DNA from 3 places in the Streptomyces sp. NBC_00704 genome. Region 1 is predicted to be linked to each of the others. Evidence: riboswitches for the same ligand, from Rfam matches in the RefSeq annotation. Region 1 holds a riboswitch; each other region holds the start of a gene.
What was found. A riboswitch is a leader RNA that binds a small molecule or an ion and turns the genes downstream of it on or off. The one in region 1 is predicted to bind cyclic di-AMP.
Positions count from the first base shown of each region.

Region 1 (4,183 bases):
ACGACCGTCTCGTCGGCGCCCGACATCATCGCCCCGAACCGGCAGGCCACCGCCACCAGCGAGCCCGTCTTGCCGCCGAGGACGTCGAGGTAGTGATCGACCGGATCCCGGCCGTCCGTCGGACCGGCCGTCTCCAGGATCTGGCCGGTGACCAGCCGCTCGAACGCCTCCGCCTGCACCCGCACCGCCTCCGGGCCGAGGTCGGCCAGGATGTGGGAGGCGCGGGCGAAGAGGAAGTCGCCCGTGAGGACGGCGACGGAGTTCCCCCAGCGGGCGTTGGCGCTGGGCACCCCGCGCCGCACGGCGGCCTCGTCCATCACGTCGTCGTGGTACAGGGTGGCCAGGTGGGTCAGCTCCACCACCACGGCCGACGGCACGACACCCGGCGCGTGCTTGTCCCCGAACTGCGACGCGAGCACCACGAGCAGCGGCCGGAACCGCTTCCCGCCCGCCCGCACGAGGTGCTGTGCCGCCTCCGTGATGAAGGGGACCTCACTCTTGGTGGCCTCGAGCAAGCCTTCCTCGACAGCCGCCAATCCGGCCTGGACATCGGCTTCCAGAGCCTGGTCCCGCACGCTCAGCCCGAACGGCCCGACGACGGTCACGAGGGGTCTCCTGTCTGCTGGTGTCCACTGGCGATTACGCGGTTTGTCGATAGGTCGCTGCCACCACTCAAGTCAGCGTATCCGGTCACGTTTCGATCACCGATAGCCCCCACGTCCCCCGGGCTCGAATGGGCTCGCCCGGGAACCGTCTCCGTCGGGCGGGGCGGCACCGGATTCCACCCGCCGAGTTCCTGATCAGCTCGTACGGTCGGACACCCGCCGGAACACCCATCGGATTGCCCCGGCGCCGCGAATCATGCGGCCGCACGCGGCCACCCCCGGCCACAGACCCGCACAAGCCCGACCACAGACCCGCACACGCCGGACCACACACCCGAACACTCCGGGCCGCAGATCCGCACACACCGGACGCCGGACCCGCACAGGCCGGGTCGCAGATCCCCACCCGCGGACGTCGGACCCGCACCCGCCGGACGACGAACCCGCACACACCCGCCCCGCCGGACGCTCACGCAGGAGCACGGTCCCGCACGCGCGCGCAGGCCCCAGTGCGGGCTCACGCTCCTCACGCGGACCCACACTCCCGCACCTCCCGCCGGACCCGACCCGCACCGATCCACCCCACCCCACCCCGCCCGGCGTGACGACTGTCACGCGCCCCCCTCCGTGACCGTCGCCCACTCCCCGCCCCCGGCGGGACGGTGCCGCCTCCCCGAAAGGGCGGAGCGCCCTTCCGAGGAAGGGCGGAGCGGCTCCCCCCGAGGGACGGCGCGGCGCGACGTGGCGCGACATGGCGGACGACAACTCATCGACATTCGTTTGACGACGAGTTGGGGCTAATGCCCGTTTCGCCGCCCTTGTGGACCCAGGTGAGTTGGCTCACTCCCCGAGACCGGTCACCCCTCGCCCGTCCTTCACCGATTCTCCGCACGCCTCAAGCAAGTTGACCCTTTGCACCCACAAAGGATCAAGCACCCCATAGACCACAGACCAAGGTCAATAGGGGTGATCTGTGAATCCGGTACTTGTTCCGGACATGTGCTCTCGCATACGTTCCCGGCCTGTCGGGCGGACGCCTAATCCTGCCGCCGCCCATGACACCCATCGAGAACGCACGGCAGGAGCGGGGGAACCAGGTAAGTCGCCGCAACGGATGTTCCTGACGTCCCGGATGTTTTCCGGACGTTTCGGGCAGCCCGTCGTGGCTCGGGGTGAAGTCGCGACCGTCAGGACGCGACCGGGCAGCTCCCCGCCCGAACCCGACAGCTCACCTCGCAGGCGCTGGAGAGGAAAACCGTCATGCCCGCTGCTGCTCACCGCCGCACCCGCACCGCCCGCCTCGCCCGCAAGCTCGCCGTCGCCGGCACCGGAGTCGCCGTGCTGGCACTCCCGCTGATCGGCGCCACCACCGCCTCCGCCGCGACCCCGACCGTCGCGACCGCCACCAGCCTGGGGTACTCCAACAACCTCGACGGGTGGATCCGCGCCTCGCTGCACGTCATGTCGCAGCACGGCATCCCGGGGACGTACAACGGCATCTACCGCAACGTCATCCGCGAGTCGTCCGGCAACCCCTACGCCATCAACCTGTGGGACTCCAACGCGGCCGCGGGCATTCCCTCCAAGGGACTGCTCCAGGTCATCGACCCGACCTTCCGCGCCTACCACGTCGACGGCACGTCCTGGGACTCCTACGACCCGGTCGCGAACATCACCGCCGCCTGCAACTACGCGGCCGCCCGCTACGGCTCCATCGACAACGTCTTCAGCGCGTACTGACAGCCGGCCCCCGGCACTCGGCTCCCGGCACTCGGCCCCCGGCGCGTTCGCGCGTGACACATGACGCCTGACACCTGACGTCCGGCGCGTGAACAACGCATCGAGCGCCGGGCGCACCGCCCGTGCCGAGCGCGCGGGGCCCGGCTCAGGGAAACAGTCTTTCGAGGACGACGGCCACGCCGTCGTCCTCGTTCGACGTCGTGACCTCGTCGGCCATCGCCTTGAGTTCCGGGTGCGCGTTGGCCATCGCGACACCGCGCGCCGCCCAGTCGAACATCGGGATGTCGTTGGGCATGTCCCCGAAGGCGACGGTGTCCTCGGGCCGCAGCCCCAGGTGTTCGGCGGCCAGCGCCAGCCCGGTCGCCTTGGTGACCCCGCAGGGCTGGAGTTCCACCGTGCCCGGCCCCGACATGGTGACCGTGGCGAGCGAGCCGACCACCGAGCGGGCCGTCGCCGCCAACTCGTCGTCGGACAGGAACGGGTGGCGCAGCAGCACCTTGCTGATCGGCTCGCACCACAGGTCGTCGCGGCGGGCGACGCGCAGAGCGGGCAGCGTGGGGTGCGGCATCCGGTAGCCCGGCTCGATGAGCGTCAGCCCGTCGACGCCGTCCTGGTCGACGGCCGCGTACAGCTGCCCGACCTCCGCCTCGATCTTGCCGAGCGCCGTCTCGGCCAGCTCCCGGTCCAGGGTGACCGACCACAGCAGACGGTCCGCGCCGGCGTCGTACAGCTGCGCGCCCTGTCCGCACACCGCGAGCCCCCTGCTGTGCAGACGGTCGAGCAGCGGCCGCACGCGGGGCGCGGGACGTCCCGTCACCACCAGGTGGCGTGCACCGGCGGCCGCCACCCGCGCGAGCGCGTCGAGGGACCGGTCGGAGAAGGTGTCGTCGCCGCGGAGCAGCGTTCCGTCCAGGTCGGTGGCGATGAGGGAGTACGCGGTGCGCGCGGCATATGCGGTGGGTGCGGCCATGATCAGAGAATACGGACCCCGCACCGCCCTGGTTCGACGGGAACCGAACAGCGACCGGGTCCGGTCCGGTTCTGCCAACTCCCCTTCGGCGACTGACCGTCGGTGGTTGACGACCGGCTCGAAGAAGCGCCTTCCGGCACCCGCCCGGCCGGGGCGTCGCGTGGTCCGCCGCGCCCGCAGCGCCTCCCCCACCTCCCCCGCCACCGCCGGCGCGTCCGTCCGGGCCGCCTCGACGGGCCCGCCCCCGTGCCGCTTCCCCGAGGTCGGCCGTAACGTGTGGCCCGGCTCGGCGCACCCGCGGCATCCGCGCGGAATCGGCGGGCTCACCTGGCGAGCACCACAGAGCGCACGAACACGAAAGAGAGGCAGTACCCGATGCCCCCCTTCGACCTTGCCGAGGGCGATCCCTTCGGTCCGCACAACCTGCCGTACGGCGTCTTCTCGCTGCCGGGCTCCACCGAGCGGACCGTCGGCGTCCGCCTCGGCGACCACGTCCTCGACGCGGGTGCGGCGGCCCGCGCGCTCGGCTCGTCCCACGCCGCGCTGCTCGCGGCGCCGACCCTCAACCCGCTGATGGCGGCGGGCCGTCCGGTCTGGACGCAGGTGCGTCGCGAGCTGACGGAGTGGGTGACGAGCCCGGCGCACCGAGCCACCGTCGAACCGCTCTTCCGGCCCCTGTCCGCCGTGACACTGCACCTCCCCTTCCAGGTCGCCGACTACGTCGACTTCTACTCCTCCGAGCACCACGCCCGTAACGTCGGCGCGATCTTCCGCCCGGACACCGCCGACACGCTGCTGCCCAACTGGAAGCACCTGCCGATCGGTTACCACGGACGGTCCGGCACGGTCGTCGTCTCCGGCACGGACG
Region 1 covers NZ_CP109000.1:4,757,816-4,761,998, reverse strand. Annotated here, with positions in the region: gene OG802_RS20835 (polyprenyl synthetase family protein) at 1-605, opposite strand, end outside; cyclic di-AMP (ydaO/yuaA leader) riboswitch at 1,646-1,862, shown strand; gene OG802_RS20830 (transglycosylase SLT domain-containing protein) at 1,866-2,345, shown strand; gene OG802_RS20825 (HAD family hydrolase) at 2,491-3,315, opposite strand; gene fahA (fumarylacetoacetase) at 3,691-4,183, shown strand, end outside.

Region 2 (4,183 bases), 1.4 Mb from region 1:
CAGGTCGTCGCCGTCGAGGTCATCCTCGACGCGCCCCTGGACGCCGAGCCGGCCGGTCTCGACGGCGTCGCCACGATCATGGCGCGCGCCTTCTCCGAGGGCACCGACAAGCACTCCGCCGAGGAGTTCGCCGCCGAACTGGAGCGCTGCGGAGCCACTCTGGACGCGCACGCCGACCATCCCGGCGTCCGCCTCAGCCTCGAGGTGCCGGCCTCGCGGCTGGCCAAGGGCCTGGGCCTGCTCGCCGACGCGCTGCGCGCCCCCGCGTTCGCCGACAGCGAGGTGGAGCGTCTCGTCCGCAACCGCCTGGACGAGATCCCGCACGAGCTGGCCAACCCCGCCCGGCGCGCCGCCAAGGAGCTCTCCAAGGAGCTGTTCCCGGCCACCGCGCGCATGTCGCGCCCGCGCCAGGGCAGCGCGGAGACGGTCGAGAAGATCGACTCCGCCGCCGTGCGCGCCTTCTACGACCGGCACGTCCGCCCGGCGACGGCCACCGCCGTGATCGTGGGCGATCTGACCGGCGTCGGCCTGGCGGAGCTCCTGGGCGACACCCTGGGCGCCTGGACGGGCTCTACGGCCGAGCCGCGGCCGGTGCCGCCGGTGACCGCCGACGACAGGGGCAGGGTCGTCATCGTGGACCGCCCCGGCGCCGTCCAGACGCAGCTGCTGATCGGCCGGATCGGCGCGGACCGGCACGACCGCGTGTGGCCCGCCCAGGTGCTCGGCACGTACTGCCTCGGCGGCACGCTGACCTCCCGCCTGGACCGCGTCCTGCGCGAGGAGAAGGGCTACACGTACGGGGTCCGCGCCTTCGGGCAGGTCCTGCGCTCCGCGCCGGACGGCTCGGGCGCCGCGATGCTCGCCATCAGCGGCTCCGTGGACACCCCCAACACCGGTCCCGCGCTGGACGACCTGTGGAAGGTGCTGCGCACCCTGGCCGCCGAGGGCCTGACCGACGCGGAGCGGGACGTCGCCGTGCAGAACCTGGTCGGGGTGGCGCCGCTGAAGTTCGAGACCGCCGCGGCCGTGGCGGGCACGCTCGCCGACCAGGTGGAGCAGCACCTGCCCGACGACTTCCAGGCGACGCTGTACCGGCAGCTCGCCGCGACGGGCACGGTCGAGGCCACCGCGGCGGCCGTCAACGCCTTCCCGGTGGACCGGCTGGTGACGGTCCTGGTGGGCGACGCGGCGCAGATCCGGGAGCCGGTCGAGGCCCTCGGCATCGGTGAGGTGAAGGTCGTCTCCGCGGAGTAGCGCGGTGACGGCACGCGCGTGGGGCCCCGGTCGACGTGAGCGTCACCGGGGCCCTCGCGTGAGGGAATTGAGACCCTCATGTGCCCGAATTGGGGTGGAGTCGCCGGTCTGTGCTGTGGGATGCGCTACAAAACCCGTGATTCGTTTGAGGATTGAAACCCGCGCCGCTTAGCGTCATCCGGGCTGTTCGTCAGGCACCGCGCCGCATCCGTGGCACCGGACAGCCATCGCCGAGTCCCCGCATGGCGCGAGCCAGGGGAGCCGGGGACCCACTTGTGAAGTCCCTGGGGTGAATCGGACGCCCGCGCGAACGCGAGGGGGTCCGTAGGAGACCTTCCTGCTCCGAACCCGTCAGCTAACCCGGTAGGCGAGAGGGAAGGAAAGGACACCGCTGACTTCATGGCGTTCACCTGCGCCACCGGGAAGCATCGTCGGCCCAGCCGGATGCAGCGCACCACCGTCCGCGCGGCGGGCGTCGCGGCGCTCACCACCACCGGTGTGATGGCCACCGTCGCCTCGGCCCCGGCCTTCGCCGCCGAGCCCACCCCCGAGCAGACCGGGCTGATCCCCGTCGTCACCGCCGGCGAGTCCGTCGTCGAGCAGATCGACGACCAGGTCGCCGTCCAGAAGCGGGCCGCCTTCGAGGAGGCCGCCCGGCAGGCCGCCGCCAAGAAGGCCGTGGAGGAGCGCGAGGCACGCGTGCGTGCCGCCCGCGAGGCCGAGCGCAAGCGCCTGAACACCTTCGTGATGCCGATCGCCGGCTCCTACGTCTCCACCGGCTACCAGGCCAGCAGCTCGCTGTGGTCCTCCGGCAGCCACACGGGCATCGACTTCCACGCCGCCAACGGCACGACCGTGCACGCGGTCGGCTCCGGCACCGTGGTCGAGGCCGGCTGGGGCGGGGCCTACGGCAACCAGGTCGTCATCCGGATGCACGACGGGACGTACACCCAGTACGGTCACCTGTCGTCCATCGAGGTGTCGGTGGGGCAGCAGGTCACCCCGGGGCAGCGCATCGGTTTCTCCGGCGACACCGGCAACGTCACCGGCCCGCATCTGCACTTCGAGGCCCGCACCACCCCGGAGTACGGCTCCGACATGGACCCGGTCGCCTATCTCCGCAACCACGGCGTGAACGTCTGACACGACGCACGACGGCAGATCGTCGAGCCCCGGCCCTTCGGCCGGGGCTTTGCCGTTTCCCGGGGCGCTCCGTCCAAAAAATATTCATGGATTACGGCCCGCCGTCGGAAATTCCCGTCCGCTGCAATAGAGTCGATGAAAGCGCGCCGCTCGTCGGCGTTTCACGGGGATTAAGGCGGAGGTCCGTCATGCGTATTCCGGCGCACTCGGTGTGCACGGCCGTCCGGGACGACATCGTCGCGGGCGTCTACGAGCGCGGCAGCCGCCTCACCGAGGAACTCCTCGCCCGCCGCTACGGGGTCTCCCGCGTCCCCGTCCGCGAGGCGCTGCGCACGCTGGAGGCCGAGGGCTTCGTGGTCACGCGGCGGCACGCGGGCGCGTGCGTCGCGGAGCCGACCGAGCAGGAGGCCGGAGACCTGCTGGAGATGCGCATGCTGCTGGAGCCGCTCGGCGCCTGCCGGGCCGCGGAACGGCGCACCGAGGCCCATCTGAAGGTGCTGCGCGGACTCGTCCGGCTGGGCCAGGAGCGGGCCAGGAGGGGCAGCAGCGACGACCTGCGCTCCTTGGGCGGCTGGTTCCACGAGACGCTCGCCCAGTCCTGCGGCAGCCCCGCCCTGACGTCGATGCTCACCCAGCTGCGCCACAAGATCGCCTGGATGTACACGGTGGACGCCCCGGCCGATCCGGTGGAGTCCTGGGCGGAGCACGGCGCGATCGTGGACGCGGTGACGCGCGGGGACGGGGAGCGCGCGCGGGCGATCACGGCGCTGCACACCGAGCGGTCGACGCCGGCGCACCGACTGCGCTTTCCCGGCGGCCCGGGGCGCGCCGACCGTGTGAGGACCTCGCAACATCCCGTAAACACGTCGGGAATTCGGAATTAACGCGGAGGCCGTATACAAAGAGGGGGATAATTCTCGGGGGTTGTTCTTCCCTGCCCGTGAACGGAATTGTCGTCCGTGAACGGGAAATGCGAAGGGCCCGCCCGATGATTTCGGACGGGCCCTTCGCCGAAAAGGCGACGTGCTCAGACGGTCTCGGGGAGTTCCTCGAGGCCCTCGGCGACCAGCTTGGCCAGCCGGTCGAGGGCGGCGTCCGCGCCCTCGGCGTCGGAGGCGAGGACGATCTCCTCGCCGCCCTGGGCGCCCAGGCCGAGGACGGCCAGCATGGAGGCCGCGTTGACGGGGTTGCCGTCGGCCTTGGCGATCGTCACGGGGATGCCTGCGGCCGTGGCGGCCCGGACGAAGATGGAAGCGGGGCGGGCGTGGAGGCCCTCGGCCCAGCCGACGTTGACGCGGCGCTCAGCCATGTGATGCTGCCCTTCAGGTTCAGGTTGTCTAGACCAGTGTTCCATACGTGGCGCGTGTGAGGGAGAGCCAGGCTCGGCCTCACCCGCGGCGGTCGCCGGATCGCGGCCTCGATCCGCCGCCCGCCCCCACAGACTGCCTCGCGCCGTTGTCGTACGCGAGCCGTACTCTGGGGCCCATGCAGAGCGCGTCGGACCGGCCCGAGTACCCCGCCCACTGGGAGGCCGACGTGGTGCTGCGCGACGGCGGCACCGCACGCATCCGCCCCATCACCGCCGACGACGCCGAGCGCCTGGTCAGCTTCTACGAGCAGGTGTCGGACGAGTCGAAGTACTACCGCTTCTTCGCGCCCTACCCGCGGCTGTCCGCCAAGGACGTCCACCGCTTCACGCACCACGACTTCGTGGACCGGGTGGGGCTCGCGGCCACCGTGGGCGGCGAGTTCATCGCCACCGTGCGCTACGACCGCATCGGGCCGG
Region 2 covers NZ_CP109000.1:6,152,746-6,156,928, forward strand. Annotated here, with positions in the region: gene OG802_RS26765 (M16 family metallopeptidase) at 1-1,254, shown strand, start outside; cyclic di-AMP (ydaO/yuaA leader) riboswitch at 1,473-1,639, shown strand; gene OG802_RS26770 (M23 family metallopeptidase) at 1,654-2,397, shown strand; gene OG802_RS26775 (GntR family transcriptional regulator) at 2,586-3,281, shown strand; gene OG802_RS26780 (HPr family phosphocarrier protein) at 3,425-3,706, opposite strand; gene OG802_RS26785 (bifunctional acetate--CoA ligase family protein/GNAT family N-acetyltransferase) at 3,883-4,183, shown strand, end outside.
Region 2: it holds a riboswitch for cyclic di-AMP, as region 1 does, so the genes downstream of both, OG802_RS26770 (M23 family metallopeptidase) here and OG802_RS20830 (transglycosylase SLT domain-containing protein) in region 1, are expected to answer to the same signal.

Region 3 (4,183 bases), 2.1 Mb from region 1:
GAGAAGGTCATCGGCAGCCGCCGCGGCCACACCGGACACCAGCACCTGCCCTGGGTCGCCCTCGACACCGACGCCACCGAGGAGCGCGGCGAGGTCTACGGCTGCGCGCTGGCCTGGTCCGGCTCCTGGCGGATCGCCGTCGCCCAACTCCCCGACGCGCGCGTGCAGATCACCGGCGGGGCCGGATACGACGACTCGGGCCTGCTGCGCCTGGCCGCGGGTGAGGCCTTCACCACGCCCGTCTTCGCGGGCCTGTGGAGCGACGCCGGCTTCGGCGGGGCGAGCCGCGCCTGGCACGCCTACCAGCGCGCGCACGTCGTCCCGGACGCCGAGCAGGACCGGCCGGTGCTGTTCAACTCCTGGGAGGCGACCTACTTCGACATCTCCGAGGAGCAGCAGGCGGCCCTCGCGCGGCGGGCCGCGGCGATCGGCGTCGAGCTCTTCGTCGTCGACGACGGCTGGTTCGGGGCGCGCACCGGCGACCACGCCGGACTGGGCGACTGGCACGCCAACCCCGACCGCTTCCCTCACGGGCTCAAGCCCCTCGCGGACCAGGTGCACGACCTGGGCATGCGGTTCGGCATCTGGGTCGAGCCCGAGATGGTCAACCCGGACAGCGACCTCTACCGGGCGCACCCCGACTGGGTGCAGTTCCAACCGGGACGAAAGCGGACGGAGTTCCGCAATCAGCTCATGCTGAACCTCGCGCGCGAGGACGTCCAGGAGTACCTCTGGGAGCAGCTCCACGGGCTGCTCTCCAGCGCCCCGATCGACTACGTCAAGTGGGACTTCAACCGCTGCTTCACCGACGCCGGCTGGCCGGACGACGCCTACCCGCAGCGCCTGTGGGTCGACCACGTGCGGGCCCTGTACCGCCTGCTGGACCGGCTGCGGGAGGCCCACCCCGGCGTCGCCTTCGAGTCCTGTTCGGGCGGCGGCGGGCGCGTCGACCTCGGCATCATGAGCCGCACCGACCAGGTGTGGACCTCCGACAACACCGACCCGCTCGACCGGCTCGACATCCAGCACGGCTTCAGTCAGATCCATCCCGCGCGCGTCATGGCCGCATGGGTCACCGACAGCCCCAACGCCCAGCTCAACGGCCGGGTGAGTTCGCTGCGCTTCCGGTTCGTCAGCGCCATGGCGGGGGTCCTCGGCGTCGGCGGCGACCTCTCCGAGTGGAGCGAGGACGAACTCGCCGAGGCGCGTCGCTGGGTGGACCTCTACAAGGACATCCGGCCGCTCGTGCAGCAGGGCGACCTCTACCGGCTGCGCCCTCCGGCGGGCGGGCTGAGCGCCGTGCAGTACGTGCGCGGCGACGAGAGCGTCGTCCTCGCCTGGCTTCAGGCCCAGCGGTACGGCGAGCCCGTTCCCGCCCTGCGGCTGCGCGGACTCGACCCGACGGCGTCGTACGAATGCCGCGAAACGGGCGAAGTGCACCGGGGTGCGGTGCTGCTGCACCACGGACTCCGGGTCGGCCTGCGCGGTGACCTCGATGCGACGGTTATCCGACTGCGTCGCATCTGAGCTTTCTGTCCGAATTGAAGCCTTCGTTCCAACTCGCCGGGAAATAGGGGGGACTGGAGAACCGTCACGTGAGCAGCGTCATATCCGTGACCGTACGTCGCGCGTCATGTTCACGTAATTCGCGTGGTTCTCCTGTGCCTTGAGGGTGGGAGAGGCACGTGTTTCACGCAGGGTGACGGGGGATCCCCGGCGGGGATCAAGAGAAACGCGTGAACGGTGCAACCTTCGCTTGTCTCCGTGCGTCCGGGTCGCTTACGTTCCACCCCAATCCGGACGGACGCCGAATCCTGCCACCGCCCGGATCCCGCACACTCACCCGTGCATGGCAGGAGCGGGGGACCCACAGGCACAACCGCCTGTTCCGGTTCCCGGAACAGGCTAGGGGTCAAGTCGCGCCTCGGCGCGGCCGGGCATCTCCAGCCCGCACCCGACAGCTCACCTCGCAGGCGCCGGAGAGGAATTCGTCATGCCCGCGAAGGGTAAGCACCGCCGTCCCAAGGCCCAGCGTCTCACCCGCTCCATAGCCGTCGCCGGAACGGGCGGAGCCGCACTCGCCCTGCCGCTGATGGGCGCCTCCGGCGCTCACGCGGCCACCCCCGGGTCGGTCGCCCAGACGTCCGCGCAGTCCGTCACGCAGACGGCCCCGGAAAAGGCCGTCCAGGCCGTCCAGGCCGCCGGGACGACCCGCAAGACCGCCACCGCGAAGACGTACACCGTGCGGTCCGGCGACTACCTCTCGAAGATCGCGGACGAGCAGAACGTCAGCGGCGGCTGGCAGCGGCTCTACCGCGACAACCGCGCGGTCGTCGGCGACGACCCGTCGCTGATCCACCCCGGCCTCCGGCTGTCGATCGGCAAGAAGGCCGCCTCCGGCGCCCACCAGCCGTCCGGCTCGTCGTCCTCCCGGTCCGCGTCCCCCAAGTCGCCGTCCGCGTCGGGTTCGTCGAAGGCTTCGCAGTCCTCCGCGTCGAAGACGTCGGCCTCCTCCCCGAAGACGACCCAGGCCGCCGAGAGCAGCGCCGGCGGTTACGTCCTGCCGGTGTCCGGGGCCGCCATCGGCACCCCGTACCACCAGTCGGGCAGCATGTGGTCCAGCGGCTACCACACGGGTGCGGACTTCGTCGTCCCCACCGGCACCACCCTGAAGGCCGTGGGCGCGGGCACCGTCGTGTCCGCGGGCTGGGGCGGCGCGTACGGCAACCAGGTCGTCATCAGGCTCGCCGACGGCTACTACGCCCAGTACGCCCACCTCTCCCAGCTCTCGGTCTCGGCCGGCCAGACCGTGACCGCGGGCCAGCAGGTCGGCCTCTCCGGGGCGACCGGCAACGTCACCGGTCCGCACCTGCACTTCGAGATCCGCACCACGCCGGACTACGGCTCCGACGTGGACCCGATCGCCTACCTGCGCGCGCACGGCGTCTCCGTCGGCTGACCCCCCGGCCACCCCGCCTGACACGCAGCCGAAGGCCGGGCCCCCACCGATCGAAGGATCCGGGGCCCGGCCTTCGGGCTGTCCGCACGCCACCGGTCCCGCACCGCACGGAGCCGTCTGCGGACCAACGACGTCCCGGCGTGATCGCTTATTCCCTGATTGGCAAACTCTTTAGGAGTGGCTTATCTCACCGACCGTCAACCCCTGCCTACGGTCGCGTAAGTCACATTCGAAGGTGAATCATGAACTGCTGTGGCAGACGATTCGAAGAGTGACAACAGATCAGTGATCGGGTCGTACGTGGCGGTGGGGGACAGCTTCACCGAGGGCGTAGGCGACCCGGGCCCGGACGGGGCCTTCGTCGGCTGGGCGGACCGGTTCGCGGTCCTCCTCGCGGACCGGCGGCCCGAGGGCGACTTCGACTACACCAACCTCGCGGTCCGCGGGAAGCTGCTCGACCAGATCATGGAGGACCAGCTCCCCAGGGCCGTGGAACTCGCCCCGGACCTGGTCTCCTTCTGCGCGGGCGGCAACGACATCCTCCGTCCCGGCACCGACCCGGACGAGGTCGCCGAGCGCTTCGAGCGCGCGATCTCGGCCCTGAGCGCCGTCGCCGGCACCGTCATGGTGACCACCGGCTTCGACACCCGTGGCGTCCCCGTGCTCAAGCACCTGCGCGGCAAGATCGCCACGTACAACGGACATGTGCGCGCCGTCGCCGACCGCTACGGCTGTCCGGTGCTCGACCTGTGGTCCCTGAAGTCCGTGCAGGACCGCAGGGCCTGGGACGGCGACCGGCTGCACCTCTCCCCGGAGGGGCACACGCGCGTGGCGCTGCGCGCCGGCCAGGTCCTGGGCCTGGAGGTGCCGGCCGACCCGGAGCAGCCCTGGCCGGTGCTCCCGCCGCGCGGCACCCTCGAGGTGCGGCGCGACGACGTCCACTGGGCGCGCGAGTACCTCGTGCCGTGGATCGGCCGCCGGCTGCGCGGGGAGTCCTCCGGCGACCACGTGGTCGCCAAGGGCGCGCTGAAGCCGGACGACATCAGGATGCGGATCTCCGCCGTCGCCTGACGGGCGCGGGCGGAGGGGCCGGCCCCACCCGGCGGGCACGCGCCGAGCCGGTGCGGCCCGAGCGGGTGGGCCCGAACCGGTGTGGTCCGAGCGGGTGCGGCGGGCCGCCGGCCTCAGGCGGCCGGCCGCTCCACCAGTGAGGTGACCGGACGG
Region 3 covers NZ_CP109000.1:6,899,957-6,904,139, forward strand. Annotated here, with positions in the region: gene OG802_RS29945 (alpha-galactosidase) at 1-1,527, shown strand, start outside; cyclic di-AMP (ydaO/yuaA leader) riboswitch at 1,812-1,989, shown strand; gene OG802_RS29950 (M23 family metallopeptidase) at 1,994-2,959, shown strand; gene OG802_RS29955 (SGNH/GDSL hydrolase family protein) at 3,245-4,030, shown strand.
Region 3: it holds a riboswitch for cyclic di-AMP, as region 1 does, so the genes downstream of both, OG802_RS29950 (M23 family metallopeptidase) here and OG802_RS20830 (transglycosylase SLT domain-containing protein) in region 1, are expected to answer to the same signal.